2 regions of the Kribbella sp. NPDC004536 genome follow, and region 2 is predicted to be linked to the other one. Evidence: riboswitches for the same ligand, from Rfam matches in the RefSeq annotation. Region 2 holds a riboswitch; the other holds the start of a gene.
The links. A riboswitch is a leader RNA that binds a small molecule or an ion and turns the genes downstream of it on or off. The one in region 2 is predicted to bind glycine.

Region 1 (6,366 bases), on a different contig from region 2:
GAAGGTGGCTATGGTTAGGTGGGTGATTGTGGTGCCGGTGCGGATTACGTGGAGTTTTTCGCCGGCCAGGTAGCCGTCGCGGCCCTGGTAGAGGTCGGGGGCGAGGGGTGACAGGCGCGACGTCAGACCGCCGGAGAGTTGGAGGATTCCGCCGGAGACTGTGATCGTCATCGGCGTGTTGCCCCAGTACCAGTGGCCGAGGAGATCGGTGCCCTGGGCAAGGGGCGGTTCGGGGACCCACTCCTGGGTGATCGGCGGTTCGTACTTGGCCAGGATCCGGATCAGGTCCGGCGCGAGCGAGGCGACCCGGCCGTACGTCGCGTTGCCGAGGGTGACCGCGCCGATCCGGCGGACCCGGTCCACGAACAGCCCGGCGAGGAAGCCCGGCATCGAACCGGTGTGGCCGATCAGCAGCTGCGGGTCGTCCGCGATCAGCCGCAGCCCCAGGCCGTACGACGCGTTCAGCCCCTCGCGCGGATCGGACGCCACCGGCGTCGCCATCTCCTCGACCGTGTCCCGGCTGAGGAGCTCCTGGACGGGGTCGATCCAGAACGACGCGTACCGCGCCAGGTCCTCGATCGTGCTCCACAGCTGCCCGGCCGGTGCCATCGCACCCGAGTCGTGCGCCGGCTCCGGGTCGAGCTGCCCGCTGAACGGGTGCACCGAGAACCCCTGCGCGGCCGGGGCCTGCGGGAAGTACGTCGTACGCCGCATCTCCAACGGCCCGAGGATCCGCTCCTGGACCAGCTCGAGCCAGGACGTACCGCGCAGCCGGGCGACGATCTCACCGAGCAGGCCGTACCCGAGGTTCGAGTAGTGGTGCCGGCGATCGGCCGGGCCGGCCGCATGCGTTTCGCTCATCGCCGCGGTCAGCTCGTCGAACGAGACACCCGGATTCCGTTCCCACCAAGGGCCTTCCGGCTCCGCGTTCATCCCGCCGCTGTGCGCGAGCAGGTGCCGGACCGTCCGGTCCCCGAACGCGACCCCCGGCAGATGCTTGCCAACGGCATCGTTCAGCGACAGCAACCCGTCGTCGCGGCACTGCATCACCAGGATCGCCGTCATCGTCTTGGTGATCGACCCGATCCGGTACTGCACATCCGCCCCCGGCAACTCACCACCGGCAGTGGCGAACCGCCCCCGGGCCCCGGTCCACACCAACTCCCCGTCCCGCACCACCCCCGCGTTGACCGACGGCAACCGCGACTCCCCCTGCGCCGCCGCAACCTCGGCGAACAGGGCAGCGGCGGTGTCAGGACGAAGCGACATTACTCGAAGGCCTCCGGGGACGGGCAGGAGCAGATCAGGTTGCGGTCGCCGTAGGCGCCGTCGATGCGGCGGACGGGGGGCCAGTACTTGGAGGCGCGGTCCACCGAGCGGGGGAAGGCGGCCTCTTCGCGGGTGTAGGCGTGCTCCCACTTGTCGTTGATCACCGACTCGGCGGTGTGCGGCGCGTTCACCAGCGGGTTGTCGGTGGCCGGCCACTCGCCCGCGGCGACCCGGTCGATCTCGTGCCGGATCGCGATCATCGCGTCGCAGAACCGGTCCAGTTCGCCCAGGTCCTCGGATTCCGTCGGCTCGACCATCAGCGTGCCGGCCACCGGGAACGACATCGTCGGCGCGTGGAAGCCGTAGTCGATCAGCCGCTTCGCGACGTCGTCGACGGTGATGCCGGTGTCCTTGGTCATCGGCCGCAGGTCCAGGATGCACTCGTGCGCGACCAGGCCGTTCTCGCCGGTGTAGAGCACCGGGAACGCGCCTTCGAGCCGCTTCGCCACGTAGTTCGCGGTCAGTACGGCGGCCTTGGTCGCGTCGGTCAGCCCGGACGCACCCATCATCCGGATGTACGCCCAGGAGATCGCCAGCACGCCCGCGGACCCGAACGGCGCGGCGCTGATCGGGCCGACGCCCGACTCCGGGCCCGCCTGGTCGAGCAGCGGGTGGTTCGGCAGGTACGGCGCGAGGTGCGCCGCGACCGCGACCGGCCCGACGCCCGGACCGCCGCCGCCGTGCGGGATGCAGAACGTCTTGTGCAGGTTCAGGTGCGAGACGTCGCCGCCGAACTCCCCCGGCTTCGCGAGCCCGAGCAGGGCGTTCAGGTTCGCGCCGTCGACGTACACCTGGCCGCCGTGGTCGTGGACGACCTGGCAGACCTCGCGGACACTCTCCTCGTACACGCCGTGCGTCGACGGGTACGTGATCATGATCGCCGCCAGCCGCGACGCGTGCTCGGACGCCTTCGCCCGCAGGTCGTCCAGGTTGATCGTGCCGTCCTCGTTGCCCTTGACAACGACAACCTTCATGCCGGCCATCACCGCGGAGGCGGCGTTCGTGCCGTGCGCGGAGGCCGGGATCAGGCAGATGTCGCGGTCCAGGTCGCCCCGGCCGTGGTGGTACCCACGGATCGCGAGCAGACCGGCGAGCTCGCCCTGGGAGCCGGCGTTCGGCTGGATCGAGACCTTCGCGTACCCGGTGACCTCGGCCAGCCAGCGCTCCAGCTGACCGATCAGTTTCACGTACCCGGCCGCGTCCTCGATCGGCGCGAACGGGTGTACGTCGGCGAACTCCGGCCAGGTGACCGGCTCCATCTCGGTGGTCGCGTTCAGCTTCATCGTGCAGGACCCGAGCGGGATCATGCCGCGGTCCAGCGCGTAGTCCATGTCGGACAGCTTGCGCAGGTAGCGCAGCATCGCCGTCTCGGACCGGTGCGTGTTGAAGACCGGGTGCGTCAGGTACTCCGTGGTGCGCGGCACGTTCACGGCCGCCGCCTCGAGCGTGTTGTCGTACCGACCGCCGAAGGACTGGCAGACCCGGGTCAGCGTCGCGACGTCCGTCTTCTCGTCGCAGGAGATGCCGACGTGGTCCGCGTCGACGAGCCGCAGCCAGATCCCGTTCTGCCGCGCGGCGTCCACCACGTCGGCGGCGCGGCCCGGCACGCGGGCCAGGACGGTGTCGAAGAAGTCGTCGTGCACGACCTCGACGCCGCTGGCGCGCAGCGACGCGGCGAGCTTGCCGGCGTAGTCGTGCACCCGCTCCGCGATCGCGCGCAGACCGTCCGGACCGTGGTAGACGGCGTACATCGACGCGACGACCGCGAGCAGGACCTGCGCGGTGCAGATGTTCGAGGTCGCCTTCTCGCGGCGGATGTGCTGCTCACGGGTCTGCAGCGCCAGCCGGTACGCCGGGGCGCCGTCGGCGTCGACGGACACGCCGACGAGGCGACCCGGCAACGACCGCTCGAGACCGGACCGTACGGACATGAAGCCGGCGTGCGGACCGCCGTAGAACAGCGGTACGCCGAAGCGCTGCGAGGAACCGATGACGATGTCCGCCCCGGCCTCACCCGGTGCCTCGAGCACCGTCAGCGCGAGCAGGTCCGACGCGACGGCGACCAGGGCGTCACGCTCGTGGGCCGCCTCGATCAGCGGCTTCAGGTCGCGGACGGCGCCGTTGGAGCCCGGGTACTGCACCAGCAAGCCGAAGAAGTCGCCCTCGGGCAGACCGTCGGTGGTGTCGGCGACCACGACCTCGATGCCGAGCGCCTGCGCGCGGGTCTGCACGACCGCGATCGTCTGCGCGAAGCAGTCGGCGTCGACCAGGAACCGCTCGGACTTGCTCTTCTTGTTCGAGCGGTGGGCCAGCGTCATCGCCTCGGCGGCCGCGGTGCCCTCGTCGAGCAGGGAGGCGTTCGCGGTCGGCAGGCCGGTCAGGTCGGAGACCACGGTCTGGAAGTTCAGCAGCGCCTCGAGCCGGCCCTGGGAGATCTCCGGCTGGTACGGCGTGTAGGCCGTGTACCAAGCCGGGTTCTCGACCAGGCGGCGGACGATGACGGACGGGGTGAAGGTGCCGTAGTACCCCTGGCCGATCATCGTGGTCGCGACGTTGTTGCGGGCGGCGAGCTGGCGCAGCTCGGTCAGTGCGTCCACCTCGGAGGCCGGCTCGGGCAGCCGCAGCGCCTCCGCGGACCGGATCGAGGCCGGGACCGCGGCGTCCACGAGCGCGTCGACGTCGTCGTACCCGAGGGCCTGGACCATCCGGGCGATCTCGTCCGGGCGCGGACCGATGTGCCGGTCGGCGAACGTCGCCGAAACACGCGCCGAAAGCTGAGGGGTGTCGTTCACTAGAGGCTCCGATGCTGACTGTCGCTGCCGGTGGCCTCCCCCTCTGTCACGCACGAACACGCTCCAGAGTCGCCTGTGGCACTCGGTCCATGGGCCTGAGAGGTTCCGGGGAGGAATTGCCCCTTCGGCGCCCGACGAAACGGGACTCTCCCGAGTGCTGTGTACGGCTGAAACGAGGCTACCAGGAATTTCCGAACAGTTCGGGCAGCAGGCTCCGGGCGGCCGGCCGCGCCGCCGCGACCTGCTCGTCGGTGGCCGCCTGCATCGGCCAGCGGACCCGGGTACCGACGTCCGCCCAGCCGCCGACCGCGGCGAGGAACTTGTCCAGCGCGGGGTTCGACAGGCCGGCCTTCTGCAGTGGTACGACGTGCGCCGCGAAGAACTCGACCACCCGGCGCTCCACGTCCAGGTCGTGCGCGGTGGCAACCGCACCGTTCGGGGACAGCGCCGCCACGTTCGAGTAGCTGCCGTGCGCGCCGAGTAACGACATACTCGCGAGGAAGTGACCGGGTACGAAGATCGCGAGCCCGGACCGCAAGGCCTCGTCGAACCACGCTCTGTCACCACCGGCCGTCTTCAACCCGATCAGGTTCGGCACCGCCGCCGCCAACTCCCCCAACTGCCGTGGCGTCACGGAAGTCTTCGCATGCGGCGGGTTGTACAACACCAGCGGCACCTCCCCCGCCACCGTACCCACCCGCCGCAAGAAGGCGAGCATCTCGGCAGGGTTCAAAGGCAACCAGTCCGGGGCTATCACTTGAATCGCTCCGGGCGCGAGCTTCGCCGCACGCTCAACCCGGGACAACTGCACCTGTGCCGACGGATGACTCGCCCCGATCTGGAACGGCTTCCCGACGGCGGCGAGGATGTGGTTGACCCGGTCGTACTCGGATTCGGTAAGGGTCTGGAACTCCCCCGCCGTCCCGTGTGCGTACAACCCAGCAACGGAAGTCTCACCCAGAGCCTGAGCTTGAGCCTCCAACCGCGTGAAGTCGATCGAGTCGTCGGCGTTCAGCGGTAACAACAAAGTCGCCCACACACCGCGGAGCGAGTCTGCAGTGAGTGGGCGCACAGTGAAGAACTAGGTCAGCCGGTCATCCGGGCGCGACGGCGGGCGGCGAGTTCGTCGCCGGCGTGCCCGTCGGAGCCTTCGTCGTCGTGGCCGTCGGCCCGCTCGGTCGGCAGCTCGGACAGCGATCCCTCGACCTCCCGCCAGACCCCGCCGAGCGCGATCCCGAACACGCCCTGGCCGCCGGCCAGCAGGTCGATGACCTCGTCCGGCGAGGTGCACATGTACACCGAGGCGCCGTCGCTCATCAGCGTGATCTGGGTCAGGTCGTCGAAACCGCGCTTGCTCAGGTGCGCGATCGCGGTCCGGATCTGCTGCAGCGAGATCCCGGCGTCCAGCAGCCGCTTGATCACCTTCAGCAGCAGTACGTCGCGGAAGCCGTAGAGCCGTTGCGTACCCGAGCCGGTCGCCGGGCGCACCGACGGCGAGACCAGGCCGGTACGGGCCCAGTAGTCGAGCTGCCGGTAGGTGATCCCGGCGGCCGCGCAGGCCGTCGGACCCCGGAACCCGACGTCCTCCGGCATCGGCCGCAGGTCGTCGTCGAACAGCAGACCCTGGACGCCGGCGGTCTCCGCCGCCTCGGCGTGCGCGTCGGAAGCCGACTGCGTCAGATCCGTGTCCCCGGTGCGTGTCACGCCTGAGCCTCCCTGGATACCGACTGGTACGAGTCATCTCCGTGGAGTGACAGCACCCCACGACTTCTTCACGGTAAGCCGCCGCCCGAGGCGGGTCAACGACAACCGCGTCGAGCCGGGAGCGTGTCGCGACCGCCGTACGAATCGTTACCTAGTCGCTCTTGTACGGATTCCCCGTCTCCAGGGGTCGCGTCAGCTCTTGTCGAAGTCCTCCGGCGTCACCTGGTCCAGGAACTCCCGGAACCGCTCGACCTCCTCTTCCTCCTGCACCTCGTCGGTGCCGGTGGCCTCACTGTCCGGAATCGGTACGCCGGCCTCGGCGAGGATCTCCTCCGCGCAGAACACCGGGGTGCCGGTCCGGAGGGCGATCGCGATCGAGTCCGACGGCCGGGCCGAGATCTCGGTCTGGTCGTCGAACACCAGGATCGCCTCGAAGACGCCGTCGGTCAGGTTCACGATCCGGACCTCGCTGAGCGTGTGCCCGAGCACCCGGATGGTTTCCGCGAACAGGTCGTGGGTCAGCGGCCGGGGCGGCTCCATG
Region 2 (6,366 bases):
GCCCGCGATCCGTGCGAACGCGTCCAGCGCACCGAGTTGGTACACGACCTCGTCGCGCAGGACCGCCGGCTCCACGTCCAGGAAGCGCCGACCGAACCCGGCCTTGTCGGCGTACCCGACGTGGGCGCCGATCGCGACGCCGCGCTCGACCGCCTCCGCCGTCACCCGGCGCATGATCGACGCGTCGCCGGCGTGGAAGCCGCAGGCGACGTTCGCGCTGGTGACGACGTCGAGCAGCGCCGAGTCGTCACCCATCGACCAGGAACCGTAGCCCTCGCCCAGGTCCGCGTTGAGGTCCATGCGCCCGAGCGTAGGGATTGTTGAACAATCCTGCAAGAGGCTTGTTCCACTTTTCCCGGCCAGCTGGGATGATGAGGAGATGACTGAGACCGGCCGCCAGGCCTGGCTGCGGACCGTCGCGGCCGACGTCGCGCGGCTGGACCGGAGCAGCTCGGCCGAGCGCGCCGCGGACATCCTCCGGCGCAGTATCACCGAAGGCGCGCTGCCGCCCGGCGCACAGTTGTCCGAGGTCGAGCTGACCGAAGTACTGGAGGTCAGCCGGAACACGCTCCGCGAGGCGTTCCGGCTGCTCACCCACGAAGGTCTGCTCGTCTACAAGCTGCATCGCGGGGTGTTCGTCCCGGAACTCGGCGAGCAGGACGTGATCGACCTGTACCGGCTGCGCCGCGTCCTCGAGGTGGATGTGGTCCGCGGCCTGGCCGACCGCGACCCGGAGCTCCCGGCGGAGCGGCTCGAGCCGTTGCACGACGACGTCGAAGCGGCCGAGGCAGCGGCCCGGGCGGACCACTGGCCCGCCGTCGGTACTGCGAACATGCGGTTCCACCAGCATCTGATCGGTCTGGCCGACAGTTCGCGGATGGACGCGATGACCGGGCGGCTGCTGGCCGAACTGCGGCTGCTGTTCCACGTGATCGCGGCCCCGCGCGAGCTGCACGAGCCGTACATCGAGCGGAACCGCGGGCTGCTCGAGCTGCTCGAGGCCCGCAAGTACGAGCAGGCCGCGGCGGACCTGCATCAGTACCTGCTCGACTCCGAGGAAGGCATCCTGGCCGCCTTCCGGGATAAGGGCTTGCAAACCCCGCCGACAACCTGAGTTGATGAGCTGACACCGTCAGCAGCAAAGGGGAGCACAGGTCATGACCGACGACGCCCGGACCGAAGAGACGCCGAAGTCCTACCGCCCGATCGACGCAGCAGGATTCCGGGACTTCGTTTCCCGCGGGTGGGGGCCGGTCGACCGGTCCGTGACGGTGCCGGAGGGGCTCGCCGAGGCGGCCGCCGAGCATCGGCGCAAGCTCGCCGCCGCGCTGCCGGGCCGCCGGATCGCGCTCGCGGCCGGCCGCGCGCCGGTCCGCTCGAACGACACCGACTACCAGTTCCGCGCGGACAGCGACTTCGTCTGGCTGACCGGTTGCCAGGCCGAGGGCGCCGTCCTGGTCATCTCCGGTGACGGCGACGCGACGCTGTACCTGCGCGAGACGGCCGGCCCGGACGAGGCGGACTTCTTCGCGAACGCCCGCGACGGTGAGCTGTGGATCGGCCCGGTGCCAGGCCTGAAGGACTGGTCGGACGCGCTGCAGATCGCCTGCCGCCCGATCGAGGAACTGCCCGCGGCGGTGCGCGGCGCCGTACCGTTCATGCTCTCGGTGCCCGGCGTGGAGCCGATGCTCGACGCGCTCGTCCGTACTTCGCCGACCGACGGCAACGCGCTCCGCCAGACGCTCGCCGAGCTGCGCCGGATCAAGGACGAGTGGGAACTCGACCAACTGCGCGAGGCGGTCGCGGCCAGCGTGCAGGCATTCGGCGATGTCGCGAGCGAGCTGCCGGAGGCGATCCGTGGCGGCGGCGAGCGCTGGCTGCAGGGCACCTTCGACCGGCGCGCGCGGACCGCGGGCAACGGCGTCGGCTACGCGTCGATCGTTGCTGCGGGCAACCACGCGCCGGTGCTGCACTGGGTCCGCAACGACGGCCCGGTGAACGAGGGCGACGTGATCCTGCTGGACGCCGGCGTCGAGACCCGGACGCTCTACACCGCCGACGTGACCCGGACCTTCCCGGCCACCGGCGAGTACACCGCGGCGCAGCGGCAGGTGCACGACCTGGTGCACAAGGCGCAGCTCGCGTCGCTCGAGGCCGTCAAGGTCGGTGCGCCGTACCGCGCGTTCCAGTACGAGGCGCTCCGCGTCCTGGCCGAGGGGCTGCGCGATTGGGGCCTGCTGGACGTGTCCATGGACGAACTGCTCGGCCCGGACGGGCAGCAGCACCGCCGGTACATCGTCTGCGGCACCGGCCACTACATCGGCCTCGACGTCCACGACTGCGACGCGTCCCGGCCGGAGGCGTACTTCGCCGGCACCATCGAGGCCGGGATGGCGCTCGCGGTCGAGCCCGGTCTGTACTTCCACCCGAACGACGAGACCGTACCGCCGGAGCTGCGCGGGATCGGCATCCGGATCGAGGACAACGTCGTCGTGCACGACGACCGGCTGGAGATCCTCACCGAGGCGCTGCCGATCACCACCGACGGCCTGGAGCAGTGGACCCGCTCGCACCTCGGGAAGTAATCAAAATTACCGGTCACAAACAGTAACGTTCGCCGGTGGGGCGCGATGTACTGGATGGGGGAGGGCTGATCTCGGCTCGGCGCGTGGCAGTGGGGGGCCGCGGACCACGCGCCCAGCCGAGGCGGCCTCGACCGGGGCCAGGGGGACCCGGCATCCCTGGGTACGGGGAGTAGTCATCATGAACCTACGGGTGCGCGTAATGAACTGCGGCGACCGGCACTGGTACGCCGACATCGACGACGCCGACGATCCGCAACCGGACGATCCGTTCTGGTACGTCGACAACTGCCGGAGCCAGGCGCAGGCGCTGGAGTCCGCCTGCACGGAGCTCCGGCTGATGTCCGGCCGGCTGGTCCGCGGCGACGAGCTGGACCGGGTGCTCGAGATCACCGGCGTCCCGGTCTGACCGATCACCCCAGGGTACGGCGGCCCAAGTGCCGCCGCGCTGAGGCACGGCGCGGCCCCTGGCTTGGGGCCGTTGTTAGGGTCGGTCGTTGATGAGTATCAAACATGCGCAGTGGTTCCGGGCGGTGGCGATCGCCGAGGCGATCTCGTGGACCGGGCTGCTGATCGGGATGTTGTTCAAGTACGTGCTGTCCGACAACGAGCTCGGAGTGCAGATCTTCGGCCCGATCCACGGCGGGATCTTCATCGCGTACGTGGTCACGGTGCTCGCCGTCCGCGGCCCGCTGCGCTGGTCGTGGCCGGTCACGCTGGCGGCGCTGGCAGCCAGCGTTCCGCCACTGTTCACCTGGTTCTTCGAGATCTGGGCGGTCCGGACAGGCCGGATTGACGGCGCCCGGCAGACCGCCGTACCGTCCACAACGTCAGTCAATTCAACAGCCGCATGAACCCGTGCGGGAGAGACCCGGGCCGGAGCTGATCTCCGCGAACCGGGCGCCGTAGGAGCAACTCTCCCCAAGAATCTCTCAGGCACCTTCACCGCGCGGGCGAGGCACCTCTGGAGGGCAGTCCGCCCAACAGAGCGGGGAGGACACCAAACGGTCAACGACGACCGGAAGGAACCTCCACACGATGGCGATCAGTGTCTTCGACCTGTTCAGTATCGGGATCGGCCCGTCGAGCTCCCACACCGTGGGCCCGATGCGCGCCGCCCGTACGTTCGCACTCGGCCTCGCCGCCGACGGCCTGCTGGCCGCGACGACGACCGTCGAGGCGCAGTTGTTCGGATCGCTCGGGGCCACCGGCCACGGGCACGGCAGCAACAAGGCGGTGCTGCTCGGGCTCGAGGGCGCCGACCCGGAGACCGTGGTCACGCACTCGGTCGACGCGCGCGCCGAGACGATCCGCGAGCGCGGCCGGCTCCTGCTGGCCGGTACCCACGAGATCGCGTTCGACGAGAACACCGACCTGGTGATGCACCGGCGCAAGGCGCTGCCGTACCACCCGAACGGGATGGTCTTCGTCGCCCGGGACGCGGACCAGGCCGTACTGCGCGAACGTACGTACTACTCGGTCGGCGGCGGCTTCGTCGTCGACGAGACCGCGGCCGCGGGCGACCGGATCGTGCCGGACACCACGCAACTGAAGTACCCGTTCACCACCGGCGCCGAGCTGCTCGACCGGTGCCGCGAGTCGCAGCTGTCGATCAGCGAGGTGATGCTCGCGAACGAGCTCGCCTGGCGGACCGAGGCGGAGATCCGCGCCGGGCTGCTGCACATCTGGCAGGTGATGCAGGACTGCGTCCGTGAGGGCTGCGAGACCGAGGGCATCCTGCCCGGCGGCCTGAAGGTCCCGCGCCGCGCGCACGCGCTGCACAAGAAGCTCAGCCAGGACCCGTGGTCGGTCGACCCGCTCAAGGTGATGGACTGGGTGAACCTGTTCGCGCTCGCGGTGAACGAGCAGAACGCGTCCGGCGGCCGGATCGTCACCGCGCCGACGAACGGTGCCGCGGGCATCATCCCGGCCGTACTGCACTACTACCGGCGGTTCGTGCCCGGCGCGACCGAGGACGGCGCGGTCCGGTTCCTGCTCGCGGCCGGCGCGATCGGCGTGCTGTACAAGGAGAACGCGTCGATCTCCGGCGCCGAGGTCGGCTGCCAGGGCGAGGTCGGCTCGGCCTGCTCGATGGCCGCCGCCGGTCTCTGCGAGGTGCTCGGTGGTACGCCGCAACAGGTCGAGAACGCCGCGGAGATCGCGATGGAGCACAACCTCGGACTGACCTGCGACCCGGTCGGCGGGCTGGTGCAGATCCCCTGCATCGAGCGGAACGCGATGGCGTCGGTGAAGGCGATCAACGCGGCCCGGATGGCGATGCACGGCGACGGCGTGCACGTGGTCACGCTCGACAAGGTGATCAAGACGATGCGCGAGACCGGCGCCGACATGAAGATCAAGTACAAGGAGACGTCCCGCGGCGGCCTCGCCGTCAACGTCATCGAGTGCTGACCAGGTAACAGCAGTACCAGGCTGTCGCCGGTCGCGCGGGTGATACTGGAGTACATGAGCGAGCTCGGGAAGACGCTGCACGCCTGGCGGGACCGGGTGGCGCCTTCGGAGGTCGGGCTGCCGGTCGGCGGGAAGCGGCGCGCGCCCGGGCTGCGCCGGGAGGAGCTCGCCTTGCTCGCGGGGCTATCGGTCGACTACATCGTGCGGCTCGAGCAGGGGCGGTCGGACTCGCCGTCGGTACAGGTGCTGACCGCGCTGGCCCGGGCGCTCCGGTTGTCCGATGCCGAGCGCAACCATCTGTTCGCGCTGGCCGGTGAGGTGGAGCCGTCACCGGGGCGGATCTCGGCGTACATCCCGCCGGGGGTGCAGCGGATCGTCGACCAATTGGACGGAGCGCCGTTGTGCGTGTGCGACGCGGCCTGGACGATCATCAGCTGGAACCCGTTGTTCGCCGCGCTGGCCGGTGACCCGTCGTCCTGGCACGGGCGGCACCGGAACATCATCTACCTGAACTTCGCCAGACCCGGCAGCCGCTTCGAGCAGACCCCCGAGCAGGCGCACGCCTTCCGGGTCGCGATGGTCACCGACCTGCGTGCGTCGCTCGCCCGTTACCCGGCCGACCCGGACCTGCGCGCGATGATCGACGACCTGCGCAGCGGGTACCCCGAGTTCGCCCGGCTGTGGGACGAACGAGTGGTCGGGTTCCATCAGTCGGAGCGGAAGACGATCCGGCATCCGGTGGTCGGTGCCTTCGACATCGACTGCGACATCCTCGCCGTACCGGGCAGCGATCTGCGGATGGTCGTCTACACCGCCGCGCCGAACTCCGAGGCCGCCGAGAAGCTCCGGTTGTTGTCGGTGGTCGGATTGCAGGCGTTGACCTGAGCAATCAGTTAACGCACCGCATTGCTACGGCTGCGTAAATGGTCATTCATTACTAGACTTTCAAGTCCTGGTGTAGAAATTCTTCCAAGGGCTGTTTGAAACGCCGGGTGAACCGATACCCTGCGGGACTTGTGAATCCGATGTCTGCCAGGGCTTCCCGGCGTCGCCGTCAGGTCGCCACGGGCGTGAGCATCGTGGTCGGCGGCTACCTGGTACTGGTACTGATTGCCCTCCTCGGCGGTCCGCGGATCGGCGCGTCGTTCCTGCCGCTGCCAGGCGCGGGGCCTGAACCGGCCAGCCCGGTCGCCGCTCCCCAGCCCGCTCAGCCGGGCGAGAACATCGCGATCCCGCACAGCACCACCGCGACCCCCGGTGCTCCGTCGACCGTGAACACCCCGTTGCCGACGGCAACCACCCCCGCCGAGGTGGACATCCCCGCCGGCGTCACCACAACCCCAGACCCGACCGCGACACCCACCCCACAGAT

Region 1: it holds a riboswitch for glycine, as region 2 does, so the genes downstream of both, gcvP (aminomethyl-transferring glycine dehydrogenase) here and ACFYRU_RS07900 (L-serine ammonia-lyase) in region 2, are expected to answer to the same signal.

The regions. Positions count from the first base shown of each region.
Region 1 is NZ_JBIALY010000002.1:1,898,985-1,905,350, forward strand. It holds gene ACFYRU_RS23850 (serine hydrolase domain-containing protein) at 1-1,269, opposite strand, end outside; gene gcvP (aminomethyl-transferring glycine dehydrogenase) at 1,269-4,121, opposite strand; glycine riboswitch at 4,195-4,284, opposite strand; gene ACFYRU_RS23860 (dihydrodipicolinate synthase family protein) at 4,300-5,160, opposite strand; gene ACFYRU_RS23865 (MerR family transcriptional regulator) at 5,208-5,825, opposite strand; gene ACFYRU_RS23870 (bifunctional nuclease family protein) at 6,018-6,366, opposite strand, start outside.
Region 2 is NZ_JBIALY010000001.1:1,599,871-1,606,236, reverse strand. It holds gene ACFYRU_RS07925 (LamB/YcsF family protein) at 1-300, opposite strand, end outside; gene ACFYRU_RS07920 (GntR family transcriptional regulator) at 380-1,114, shown strand; gene ACFYRU_RS07915 (aminopeptidase P family protein) at 1,158-2,585, shown strand; gene ACFYRU_RS07910 (hypothetical protein) at 2,764-2,991, shown strand; gene ACFYRU_RS07905 (DUF3817 domain-containing protein) at 3,083-3,436, shown strand; glycine riboswitch at 3,434-3,540, shown strand; gene ACFYRU_RS07900 (L-serine ammonia-lyase) at 3,621-4,994, shown strand; gene ACFYRU_RS07895 (helix-turn-helix transcriptional regulator) at 5,049-5,879, shown strand; gene ACFYRU_RS07890 (hypothetical protein) at 6,065-6,366, shown strand, end outside.